DNA from 3 places in the Methylobacterium aquaticum genome. Region 1 is predicted to be linked to each of the others. Evidence: predicted binding sites of a transcription regulator. Region 1 holds the regulator's gene; each other region holds the start of a gene.
The links. Region 1 encodes PhoB, which activates phosphate uptake and scavenging genes when phosphate is short. Its sites were predicted from a motif close to TGTCATNNANCTGTCAT; they were not measured.

Region 1 (4,187 bases):
TCGCCGCCTGCTCGCCCCGCCCTGCCGCGACGTGGCGGTCGACGGCGTTGTGGCAGGCATTGACCTCCGCGCCGGGAAACCAGCGGCCGTAGACCCCCGCCTCGGGGTCGAAGACGCGGGCGGCGGGTCTCACCCAGTCGATCGCCTCGGCGGCTCGCGCCCAGAAGGCCTCCGGGTCGCGCTGCCAGGCGGCGTAGGTTTCCGGGTAGCGGCTCGGGCTCGCCATGGCGTCTCCTCCTGCCGCTCGTCTCACGGGGCGGCCTCACCACCCAGATAGGATAGGCCCCGTCCCCGCCGGAAGTCGAACTTTCGTAAGGATGCCGGGCGGATTGATCGCCCGGCCGCGGCGGGTACTCTGGCGCCGCAGCGAGCAGGACGACCCATGACCGGCGCGACGATCTACGATACCGGCCTCGACCGGAACCCGGCCAACCACCAGCCGCTCACGCCGCTCACCTTCCTGGAGCGGGCGGCGACGGTGTTTCCCGACCATACGGCGGTGATCCACGGGACGCTGCGGCGCAGCTACCGCGACCTCTATGCCCGCTCCCGGCGCCTCGCCTCGGCCTTGAGCGCCCGCGGCATCGGGCGGGGCGACACGGTGGCGGTGATGCTCGCCAACACCCCGGCGATGATCGAGTGCCATTACGGGGTGCCGATGGCCGGCGCGGTGCTCAACACCCTCAACACCCGGCTGGATGCCGCGATCATCGCCTTCTGCCTCGACCACGGCGAGGCCAAGGTGGTGATCACCGACCGGGAATTCGCCCGCATCATGGGCCCGGCGCTGGCGCAGGCCGGGGTCAAGCCCCTGGTGATCGACTACGACGACCCGGAATACGACGGCCCGGGCGAACGCCTCGGCGCGATCGAGTACGAGGATCTTCTCGGCGAAGGCGACCCCGCTCATGCCTGGGCGATGCCGGGCGACGAGTGGGACGCGATCACCCTCAACTACACGTCGGGCACCACCGGCGACCCGAAGGGCGTGGTCTACCACCATCGCGGCGCCTCGCTGCTCGCCGTCGGCAACGTGGTGGCGGGCCATCTCGGCCGGCACCCGGTCTATCTGTGGACCCTGCCGATGTTCCACTGCAACGGCTGGTGCTTCCCCTGGACCCTGTCGGTGGTGGCCGGCACCCATGTCTGCCTGCGCCAGGTGCGGGCGAAAGCGATGTACGACGCCATCGCGGATCACGGCGTGACGCATCTGTGCGGCGCGCCGATCGTGATGTCGCTCCTGATCAACGCCCCGGAGGCCGAGCGGCGGGACTTGCCCAACCGCGTCTCGTTCCTCACCGCGGCGGCGCCGCCGCCGGAAGCGGTGCTCGCCGGCATGGCGGAGGCGGGGTTCGACGTGACCCACGTCTACGGGCTGACCGAGACCTACGGCCCGGCGGTGGTGAACGAGTGGCATGCCGACTGGAACGCCCTGGGCAAGGACGAGCAGGCCGCGCGCAAGGCGCGCCAGGGCGTACGCTACCCGCCGCTCGAGGCCCTCGACGTGCTCGATCCGGAGACGATGCAGCCGGTGCCCGCCGACGGCGAGACGCTCGGCGAGGTGATGTTCCGCGGCAACGTGGTGATGCGCGGCTACCTCAAGAACCCGGCGGCCACCGAGGCCGCGTTCAAGGGCGGCTGGTTCCATTCGGGCGATCTCGGGGTGAAGCACCCGGACGGCTACATCCAGCTCAAGGATCGCTCGAAGGACATCATCATCTCAGGGGGCGAGAACATCTCGTCGATCGAGGTCGAGGAGGCCCTGTTCAAGCACCCGGCGGTGGCCGCCGCCGCCGTGGTCGCCAAGCCCGACGAGAAATGGGGCGAGACGCCGTGCGCCTTCGTCGAATTGAAGGGTTCCGAGATGGTCTCGGCCGAGGAGCTGATCGGCTGGTGCCGCCAGTCGCTCGCCGGCTTCAAGGTGCCCAGGCACGTGGTCTTCACCGAACTGCCGAAGACCTCCACCGGCAAGGTGCAGAAATTCGTCCTGCGGGAGATGGCGAAGGCGTTGTGAGCGCTTGATCGGTTGGCTTTTCCGCAGGCCTCAAACCCACAGGGTCATTCCGGGGCCGCGACAGCGGAGCCCGTAATCCAGAAACTCGGATGGTGAAGGATAAGGCGGAACGCGACCCGCCATTGTCTGAGAGCCTGTTTGACTTGCGAAATTCGGCTGTAACGACCTTTTCCATCCCTCTCGCGACCTCATCCTGAGGTGCGACTGAAAGGAGCCTCGAAGGAGGGCTCCAGATGTCCTCGCGATCCCTGGAGCCCTCCTTCGAGGTCAGTCGATTTCAATCGACTGACACCTCAGGATGAGGTTGTGTGTGGGAGTAAATGCTTGAGTCAATCAAACAGGCTCTGAACCATCCGCGGTTCTGGATTCCGGGCTCCGCTATCGCGGCCCCGGAATGACGCGGAGGGTTTGAAATCCGTGGAGACCAGTCAGTCACCTGAAGGCCCGTCACGGCTCCAGCGCGAACATCTCGTCGAACGAATATCCGGAACCCCGCACGGTGCGGATCGGGTCGCTGTCGCGGCCGCGGTTGATCGCCTTGCGCAGGCGGCCGATATGCACGTCGACGGTGCGCTCGTCGATGTAGACGTCGTGGCCCCAGACGCCGTCGAGCAGCTGCTCGCGGGAGAAGACCCGGCCGGGGCTCTGCATCAGGAATTCGAGCAGCTTGAACTCGGTCGGGCCGAGATGCAGCTCGCGGCCGTCGCGGCGGACGCGGTGGCTGACCCGGTCGAGCTCGATGTCGCCGGCGACGAGCAGGTCGGCGACGTGGGCGGGCTTGGCCCGCCGCAGCAGCGCCCGCACCCGGGCCAGCAGTTCCGGCACCGAGAACGGCTTGACGATGTAGTCGTCGGCGCCGGTGGCGAGCCCCCGCACCCTGTCGCCCTCCTCGCCCCGCGCCGTCAGCATGATGACCGGCAGCCGCTCGGTCTCGCGGCGGGCGCGGATGCGCCGGCACAATTCGATGCCGGACAGGCCCGGCATCATCCAGTCCAGGATGACGAGGTCGGGGATCTGCTCGCGCAGGCGGATATCCGCCTCGTCGCCCCGGGCGACGGCGTCGACCTCGAAGCCCTCGGCCTCGAGGTTGTAGCGCAGGAGGAGGGTGAGGGCCTCCTCGTCCTCGACGATCAGGATGCGGGTACTCATCGGGGCACTTCGGGGGGCACTTCAGGCGGGGCCGAAGGCGCCCGCCGGGCCTTGAGGGCCCGGACGGGCGTCGATCCTCAGGCCGCGGGCGGGGTGTCGAGGGTGGCGAAGCTCGAATGGTCGTTCTTCGGACGCTCGGTCGACAGGGTTTCGCCGGTGGCGAGGTAGTGGATGGTCTCGGCGATGTTGGTGGTGTGGTCGCCGATGCGCTCGACGTTCTTGGCGCAGAACAGGAGATGCGTGCAGAACGTGATGTTGCGCGGATCCTCCATCATGTAGGTCAGGAGCTCGCGGAACAGCGAGGTGTAGAGCGCGTCGATGCCGCCGTCCCGGGCCCAGACGTCGAGGGCCGCGACGGTGTCCTGGGTGGCGTAGGCGTCGAGCACGTCCTTGAGCTGGCCCTGGACCAGCTCGTTCATGTGCTCCACGCCGACGACGATCTTCTGGAGCTGGACCTGGTCGGCGATGGCGACGACGCGCTTGGCGACGTTCTTGGCCAGATCGCCGATGCGCTCGAGGTCGCCGGAGACGCGGATCGCCGAGATCGTCTCGCGCAGGTCGATCGCCATCGGCTGGCGGCGGGCGATGAGGAGGATGGCCTTCTCCTCGATCTCGCGCTGCAGCCCGTCGAGGCGCTGGTCGGTGGCGATCACCGCCTGGGCGAGGGCGGAATCGCGGCGCAGGAGCGCCTGGCCGGAATCGGCCACCATCTTCTCGGCGATGCCGCCCATCTCGGCGATGCTGCGCCGCAGGTTCTGCAGCTCCTGATCGTAGGAGGTGACGATGTGGCTCGACATGGGAGACTCCCCGCGGAAGAGGTGGGGCCTACGACGTGCGCCGGTCCGGCAGCCGGACCGACGCAATGACGACTTTGGACCTCAGCCGAACCGGCCGGTGATGTAGTCCTGGGTCTGGCGCTTCGACGGGTTCATGAACAGCCGGTTGGTTGGCCCGAACTCGACCAGCTCGCCGAGATACATGAAGGCGGTGAACTGCGAGATGCGCGCCGCCTGCTGCATGTTGT
Region 2 (4,187 bases), 2.7 Mb from region 1:
GCGAGGCGCGGGGGTAACCGCCTCATGGGCCGGAAGTTCGGGTTCCTCGCGGGACGTGCTCGCCCCTACCCCTCCACCACCAGTTCCACCCGGTCCGCCGCGAACAGGCTGCACGTCGCCTGGATCGGCAGGCCGGCCGCATCGACATTGACGCTGGTGAGCAGGATCAGCACCCGGCCGGGCGCGAGATCGAGGCGGGCGGCCTCGTCGGCGGCGGCCGGGCGGGCGTGGATGCGGGTCGACAGGCGGGTGTAGTCGGCGATGCCGAACTCGGCATAGGCGCGGGTGAGCGAGCCCAGGGCCTGATAGGCCGCCGCGAAGCCCGTGAAGCGCGGCAGCGGCAGGCAGGTGCGGGCGGTGGAGAGCGGCGTGCCGTCGGCGCGGTGGATCGTCAGCAGTTCGAGCATCGGATCCCCGGGGGCGATGCGCAGCATCTCCGCGGTGGCGGGATCGGCCGGCACGGTCTCTGCGGTGATCAGGTCGCCCCAGGCCTCGCGGCCGGCCCGGCTCACGATCTCGGAGAAGCGGGTGCGCCGGCCGATCGGGTAGGCGAGCCGCGGCGTCTCCACGAAGGTGCCGCGCCCCTGCGTCGCCCGCACCAGCCCGCGTTCGGCGAGCGCCGCCAGCGCCCGGCGCACGGTGTGGCGGTTGACCCCGTACCGTGCCGCCAGCGCCGCTTCCGTCGGCAGCTGCGCGCCGGCAGCCAGGCGCCCGGCTTCGATGTCGGCCGCCAGGCCGTCCGCGATCTGGCGCCACGCCGCCAGGCCCTCGCCCCGTGCCAGCACCGTCACCGGACCGTCGCCCCTCGCATCCATACCGTCATCCAAACTTCATTTGCTCCCGGATCGTCGGTTGTCTATACCATTAGACAATCGAGATGCCAGCGGACCTCGCGATGCCCGATCCTAACCCGGCCCCCCGCCGGCCCGAAACGCCCGAACTCGCGGCTCGCCGCGCCGTGATGGCTTTGTGCGGTCAGGCCCGCTCCGAGGAACTGCGCCGGGCGCTGACGCAGCTCGGCGCCACCGACACCGTCGAAGACCTGCGCCCGCCGGAGACCGGCTTGGTGATGACCCGCGGCCGCATCGGCGGCGACGGGCGGCCGTTCAACCTCGGCGAGGCGACGGTGACCCGGGCGGCGGTGCGCCTCCCCGGCGGCGAGACCGGCTTCGCCTACCAGCTCGGCCGCGACCGCGCGAAGGCGCGGCTCGCCGCGACCCTCGACGCGCTGTGGCAGGTCCCGGCGCGGCGTGCGGCGGTCGAGGCGGCGCTGAGGCCGGTCGCCCTGCGCCGGGACGAGGAGCGCGCGGCGGAGGCGCGCCGGATCGCGGCGACGCGGGTGAATTTCTTCACCATGGCCCGGGGAGAGGATTGATGGCGAGAGGATCGATGCTCGCCCGCGGCTTTGCCGACCCCGTCCACGACGCCCAGGGCGTCTTCCGCGCCGTCATGGATGCGCTGGCGCGTCCCGGCACGATCCAGGCCCTTGCCACGGAACTCGCGCCGCCCGCGCCGCTGGCGCCCGAGCTCGCCGCCATCGCCCTGGCGCTCGGCGATGCCGATGCGCCGTTCTGGCTCGATGCGGCTCTCGCGCGAAACCCGGCGGTGGCGGAGTTCCTGCGCTTCCATACCGGCGCGCGGATCACCCAAGACCCGATGGAGGCGGCGTTCGCGCTGGTCTCGGATGCCGCCGCCTGCCCGGATTTCGGGACCTTCGCGCGAGGAACGCCGGCCTATCCCGACCGCTCCACGACCCTGGTGCTGGCGGTTGCCGCCCTGTCGAACGAAGGCTGGCACCTCGACGGGCCGGGAATCCGGGGGAGCGCCCGCCTGTCGGCCTCGCCGCTCCCGGCGGACATCCTTCCCCGTCTCGCCCGCAACCATGCCGGCTTCCCGCAAGGAGTCGACCTGATCCTGGCAGCCCCCGGCCGCATCGCCGCGCTGCCGCGCTCCACCCGCGTCCAGGAGGGCTGAGCATGTACGTGGCCGTGAAGGGCGGCGAGGCCGCCATCGCCAACGCGCACCGGCTGCTGGCCGAGACCCGCCGGGGCGACGCGAGCGTGCCCGAGCTCTCGGTGGCGCAGATCCGCGAGCAGATGGCGCTCCTCGTCGACCGGGTGATGACCGAGGGCTCGCTGCACGATCCCGACCTCGCCGCGCTCGCCCTCAAGCAGGCCCGCGGCGACCTGATCGAGGCGGTGTTCCTGGTGCGGGCCTACCGCACCACCCTGCCCCGCTTCGGCGCCTCCGAGCCGGTCGAGACCGGCGCGATGACCCTCCGTCGTCGCATCTCCGCCACCTACAAGGACCTGCCCGGCGGCCAGGTGCTCGGGCCGACCTTCGACTACACCCACCGGCTGATCGACTTCGCGCTCGCCGCCGAGGGCGAGGCACCGCCCGCCGAACAGGCCGAGCCGCTGCCGGATGCCGCCCACGCCCCGCGGGTCACAGACCTCTTAGGGAACGACGGGCTGATCGAGCGCTGCGCCCCCGACGACGGCGCACCCCCGGGCGACCTCACCCGCGAGCCCCTCGACTTTCCGGCCGACCGGGCGCTCCGCCTCCAGGCGCTGGCGCGGGGCGACGAGGGCTTCGTGCTGGCGCTCGGCTACTCGACCCAGCGCGGCTACGGCCGCACCCACCCCTTCGTCGGCGAGATCCGGGTCGGCACGGTGGCGGTCGAGTTCGTGCCGGAGGAGCTGGGTTTCGCGGTGCCGCTCGGCGAAGTCGCCCTCACCGAGTGCCAGATGGTCAACCAGTTCCACGGCAGCGCCGAGGTGCCGCCGCAATTCACCCGCGGCTACGGCCTCGCCTTCGGGCAGAGCGAGCGCAAGGCGATGGCGATGGCCCTCGTCGACCGCGCGCTCCGGGCCGAGGAACTGGGCGAGCCGGTCGGCGCCCCGGCACAGGACCAGGAATTCGTGCTGGCCCATTGCGACGCGCTCCAGGCGACCGGCTTCGTCGAGCACCTGAAGCTGCCCCACTACGTCGATTTCCAGGCCGAGCTGGAGCTGGTGCGGCGGCTTCGCACCGAACATGCCGCGCGGCACGAAGCCCCCGCGATGAAGGAGGCCGCCGAATGAGCGCCGAGACCGGCTACAACTTCGCCTATCTCGACGAGGGCACCAAGCGGATGATCCGCCGGGCGATCCTCAAGGCGATCGCGATCCCCGGCTACCAAGTGCCCTTCGCCTCGCGCGAGATGCCGATGCCCTATGGCTGGGGCACCGGCGGCGTGCAGGTGACGGCCGCGATCCTCGGCCGGAGCGACGTGCTCAAGGTCATCGACCAGGGCTCGGACGACACCACCAACGCGGTCTCGATCCGCGCCTTCTTCGCCCGCACGAGCAATGTCGCGGTCACCACCCGCACCCGGGACGCAACCGTGATCCAGACCCGCCACCGCATCCCGGAGGCGCCGCTGCACGAGGGCCAGGTGCTGGTCTACCAGGTGCCGATCCCCGAGCCTCTGCGCTTCCTCGAGCCGCGGGAGACCGAGACGCGCCAGCTCCACGCCCTGGCCGAATACGGGCTGATGCACGTCAAGCTCTACGAGGACATCGCCCGCCACGGCCACATCGCCACCACCTACGCCTATCCGGTCGAGGTGGCGGGCCGCTACGTCATGGACCCCTCGCCGACACCGAAATTCGACAACCCGAAGATGGACGATTGCCCGGCGCTCCAGCTCTTCGGCGCCGGCCGCGAGAAGCGGATCTACGCCGTGCCGCCCCATACGCGGGTGAGGAGCCTCGATTTCGAGGACCATCCGTTCCGGGTCCAGAGCTTCGACCGTCCTTGTGCATTGTGCGGCGCCGAGGGTGTCTACCTGGATGAGGTGCTGCTCGACGATGCCGGCGGGCGGATGTTCGTCTGCTCGGATACCGACCATTGCGAGGAGCGCCGGGCAGACGGTCATGCCGGCACCGGCGGCATGGAGGCGGCGCATGCCTGACCCGACCATCCGCCGCGCCGGCAAGCCCGACCTGCCGGCCGTGCTCGGCCTCTATGCCGAATTGAACGCCGGCCGGGTCGCGACCCTGGACCAGGCCGAGGCGCTGCTGGCGCGCCTCGACGCTTACCCCGATTACGGGCTCTACGTCGCGGAGGTCGAGGGGCGGATCGTCGGCACCTTCTGCCTCGTCATCCTCGACAACATCGCCCATTGGGGCATGCCGTCGGCCCTC
Region 3 (4,187 bases), 3.0 Mb from region 1:
GCGTTGTAGTCCTCGATCGCCTTGTCGTACTGGTTGGTGGCGATCAGGCTCTGGCCGCGGGCGGCGTAGGGTGCCGCGACGAAGGGGTTGCGGTCGATGGCGGCGTCGAAGTCGCCGATGGCCGAGCGGTGCTGGCCCTGTGCCTGCCGCACCAGGCCGCGGGCGTGGTAGGCCTCGGCCGATTCCGGCGTCAGGCGGATCGCCTGGCTGAGGTCGCTGTAGGCGGCCTCGAAGTTGCCCTGCGCCCGCTGGAGGTTCGCCCGTCCGATATAGGCGGCGGTGTAGTTCGGGTCGGCGTTGATCGCCTTGGTGAAGTCCTGGAGCGCCGCGTCGTTGCGGCCCGACTGGCGGTAGGCCAGCGCCCGGTTGCCGTAGGCCGAGGCCGAGTTCGGGTCGAGCTGGACCGCCTTGGTGAAGTCGGCGATGGCCGAATCGAAGTTGCCCGCGCGGGCGTAAGCCGCGCCGCGGGTGTTGTAGGCCGCCGCGTCGCTCGGGTTGCGCTGGATCACGTCCGTCAGCGAGGCGATGTTGACCTCGGTCGCGCCGGACTTGTCGGCCTCGACCACCGCGAATTGCCGCGTCGCGGTCGCCCGGCTGACGGTGTCGCAGCCGGCGAGCGCCAGCGCGGTCAGCACGGTCGCCCCCAGCATCCGGGCCGCCGGTGTCACGCGGCAAAAGCCGATCACGTTGTTCATCGCCCGCTCCCCCGGGGCGGCGCATCCTCGTCGCGCCGCGCACCTTCGCCATTCGCACGCGCCCCCGCTCTCAGCCGCGGTCCCGACGCCGGACGACCATTCCGGATCGGGGTGAACGCCGGCTTAAAGGCGATGCGCCCCTGACGCTTGTGAGGGCCGATGTGGCGAAGGTGTGGCCTCTCGGCGCCGCAACGGCAGGGGAGGGCGCCGCCAGGAGCCGAGTGTGGCCGGAAAGCCGCACCCGCCGGGGCCTCAGGTCCCGGTGGCGACGCCGGTCGTCACGCGGGTCACGTGACCCATCTTGCGGCCGGGGCGGGCCTCGCCCTTGCCGTAGAGGTGGAGGTGGCGGCCGGGCTCGGCGAGGATCCGGGTCCAGTCGTCGGCCTCGGCGCCGATCAGGTTCAGCATCTCGACCGTCGTGCCGGCGAGCGCGGCGCTGCCGAGGGGCCAGCCGCAGATCGCCCGGACGTGCTGGGCGAATTGCGAGGTCTCGGCCCCCTCGATGGTCCAGTGGCCGGAATTGTGGACCCGCGGCGCGATCTCGTTGACGACCACGCTCGCCCGGCCGTCGGTGCCGCGGACCAGAAACATCTCGACCGCCAGCACGCCGACATAGTCGAGCGCATCCGCGATTCGTCGCGCGATCGCCACCGCCTCCGCGGCGGTCTCCGGCGCCATGCCGGGGGCCGGCACCACGGTGCGGGCGAGGATGTGGTGGCGGTGCTCGTTGGCGCACGGCGCATAGGCCGAGAAGCCCCCCTCCGCATTGCGGGCGGCGACCACCGACACCTCGGCCTCGAACGGGACGAACCCCTCGAGGATGCAGGGCTGGTCGCGCAAGGACGCCATCACGGCGGCGGGATCGGCGACCGCCTCGCGCAGCATCACCTGCCCCTTGCCGTCATAGCCGAAGCGCCGGGTCTTCAGCACCGCCGGCAGGCCGATCTCCCGGATCGCCTCCGCGAGGCCCGCAGCGTCGTCCACCGCCCGGAAAGGCGCCACCGGGATGCCGAGGCCGGCGACGAAGCTCTTCTCCGTCAGCCGGTCCTGGGTGGTGGCGAGCGCCGAGGCACTCGGATGCAGCGGCCGGCGCGCGGCCAGGATCTCGGCGGCGGCGCTCGGAATGTTCTCGAACTCGTAGGTCACCACGTCGACGGATTCGGCGAAGGCCCGGAGCGCCGCCGCGTCGTCGTAAGCGGCGATCGTGCGCCGTCCCGCCACCTCGAAGGCCGGGCTGTCGGGATCGGGGCAGTAAACATGGCATTTCAGCCCGTACTGCGCCGCCGCGACCGCGATCATGCGGCCGAGCTGGCCGCCGCCGATGATCCCGATGGTCGCGCCGGGTGCGATGGGTAAGGGGCTGCTCACGAGGCGCTCGTATCCGGATGCTCGGCCACCGCGGCGCTCTGGCGGGCACGCCAGGCATCGAGCCGGCCGGCGAGGGCGTCGTCGGTCAGGGCGAGGACGGCGGCGGCGAGAAGGGCGGCGTTGACGGCGCCGGCCCGGCCGATCGCCAGGGTGCCGACCGGGATGCCGGCCGGCATCTGCACGATCGACAACAGGCTGTCCTGACCGGACAACGCCTTCGATTCGACCGGCACGCCGAAGACCGGCAGCGGCGTCATCGCGGCGGCCATGCCGGGGAGGTGGGCGGCGCCTCCGGCGCCCGCGATCACCACCCGGACGCCCGCGGCCTTCGCGCCCTTGGCGAAGGCGACCAGGCGATCCGGGGTCCGGTGGGCCGAGACGATGCGGGATTCGTAGGGAATGCCGAGCGCGTCGAGCGTCTCGGCCGCGTGGCGCATGGTGGCCCAGTCGGACTGGCTGCCCATGATCACCGCGACGGGGGGCGATGCCGCCATCGTCAAGCGCATCCTCTAGAAAGCGCTGCTAAGCCGCGAGCGGGCCGCAGCCGGTCCTGCCGCAGTAGCGGCGCATTCGGATTCGTGCAAGCCGCCGCCGGACCCCCTCCTCAGGCGATGATGTCCGGGGTGAGCTGGTCCTCCAGGAACGAGATGCGGTCGCGCAGCGACAGCTTGCGCTTCTTGAGCCGCTGGAGCTGCAGGCGGTCGCCGGCCATGACCCCGGACAGGGCTTCGATCGCGTCGTCGAGGTCGCGATGCTCCTCCCGGAGCCGCGCCAGCTCGGTCTCGAATTCCTCCGTCGATTCCGCACTCAACTCGAACGCCATCGCCGCCCCAGATCCTTCAGATATGCGGCGAAGCATGAACCAGGCCCCGGCCTCCGGCAAGGGCATCGCACGGCCGCCGGCGGGGTTGTGCAGCCCCTCCTTGGCCGGCTTCCTGGGCCGGCTTCCCGGGCCCTGTGCTGCGCTGCACATGACGCAAGTGCAATACGGAATGCCTTAGACATCGGCCGCGGGCTGTGGCAGGCTGCGTGTGTCACCTACATGACAGGAGGCAATGGCTGATGTCGCTGAACACGCATCTCTCCGAGCTTGAGCGTAAGCACGAAGCGTTGGAGCGCGAGATCCAGGACGCATGCAACCACCTCTCCACCGATGATTTGCGAGTTGTCGAACTCAAGCGGCGAAAGCTTCACCTGAAGGATGAGATCAGTCGTCTGCGGACGACGTCCACTCGCGTGATGCACTAGCCCGGAAAATTCCCGTAGTGCCGCCGCGCCGGCGTTCGACGCGGCGGCCCCTGACCGGAGAGCCTCCGTCCGGCCCGGCGCCTTCCAGGCCGCCCGATCGGGGCGACGGAAATCGCTGTCTTCCTTCCCTTGCACCATCGGTTCGAGAGCCTGTTTGAGTAGGCCGACCGACTTGACGCCCTCGATGTCATCCCGGGGCCGCGTAGCGGAGCCCGGGATCCATAACCGCTGACGATGCAGGATGGAGTGGCCCGCGTTCCGCTTCATCACGAACCGCTAGCGGTTATGGATCCCGGGTTCTCGTCTTCGACGAGCCCCAGGATGACGTCCAGATCGCAAGGACCGTGGAGCAGGTCAAACAGGCTCTGGTTCGAAGTCCGGCGCCGCACGATCTCATGGCAAATCCCTGACCGTGCTCGGCGGGCGATCGTGCCAGCGGCTCCAGGCGCGGCGAAGCTGGCGCGGCGACGCGAAGCCGGCCCGCTCGGCCACACCCTCCATGTCGAGGCGGGTCCGGGCGAGCAGGTCGCGGGCCAGCGCTACCCGCAAGCCGTTGATATAGCTCGGAAGACTCATGCCGGCATGGCGGTTGAACAGCCGCGACAGGTGGCGCGGGCTGGTGGCGGCAAGGTCGGCCAGGGCCTCCAGGCTCCAGGCCCGGGCCGGGTCGGCGCTCACCGCATCCTGCACCCGGTGGATCGCCGGGTGGAGATGGTTGCGCCCCTCCAGCCAGGGCGAGAGCTGCGGATCGTGGCCGGCCCGGCGCAGATACACAACGAGGTAGCGCGCCACCGCCGCCGCGCAGGCCGGATCGACGAGGCGCGCCACCAGATGGAGCATCAGGTCGATCCCGGCGGTGATGCCGGCGCTGGTCAG

Region 2: a site for PhoB is predicted at 818-834, ahead of phnF (phosphonate metabolism transcriptional regulator PhnF). Genes of this name have one in related genera too.
Region 3: a site for PhoB is predicted at 3,095-3,111, ahead of F1D61_RS20705 (YdcH family protein). Genes of this name have one in related genera too.

The regions. Positions count from the first base shown of each region.
Region 1 is NZ_CP043627.1:1,513,994-1,518,180, forward strand. It holds gene F1D61_RS06670 (propionyl-CoA synthetase) at 1-226, opposite strand, end outside; gene F1D61_RS06675 (acyl-CoA synthetase) at 383-2,014, shown strand; gene phoB (phosphate regulon transcriptional regulator PhoB) at 2,462-3,163, opposite strand; gene phoU (phosphate signaling complex protein PhoU) at 3,241-3,960, opposite strand; gene pstB (phosphate ABC transporter ATP-binding protein PstB) at 4,042-4,187, opposite strand, start outside.
Region 2 is NZ_CP043627.1:5,761,903-5,766,089, reverse strand. It holds gene phnF (phosphonate metabolism transcriptional regulator PhnF) at 66-815, opposite strand; gene phnG (phosphonate C-P lyase system protein PhnG) at 962-1,375, shown strand; gene phnH (phosphonate C-P lyase system protein PhnH) at 1,390-1,974, shown strand; gene F1D61_RS26470 (carbon-phosphorus lyase complex subunit PhnI) at 1,977-3,083, shown strand; gene F1D61_RS26465 (alpha-D-ribose 1-methylphosphonate 5-phosphate C-P-lyase PhnJ) at 3,080-3,955, shown strand; gene F1D61_RS34465 (GNAT family N-acetyltransferase) at 3,948-4,187, shown strand, end outside.
Region 3 is NZ_CP043627.1:4,540,065-4,544,251, forward strand. It holds gene F1D61_RS20685 (tetratricopeptide repeat protein) at 1-695, opposite strand, end outside; gene F1D61_RS20690 (5-(carboxyamino)imidazole ribonucleotide synthase) at 948-2,063, opposite strand; gene purE (5-(carboxyamino)imidazole ribonucleotide mutase) at 2,060-2,557, opposite strand; gene F1D61_RS20700 (YdcH family protein) at 2,668-2,886, opposite strand; gene F1D61_RS20705 (YdcH family protein) at 3,126-3,311, shown strand; gene F1D61_RS20710 (GlxA family transcriptional regulator) at 3,705-4,187, opposite strand, start outside.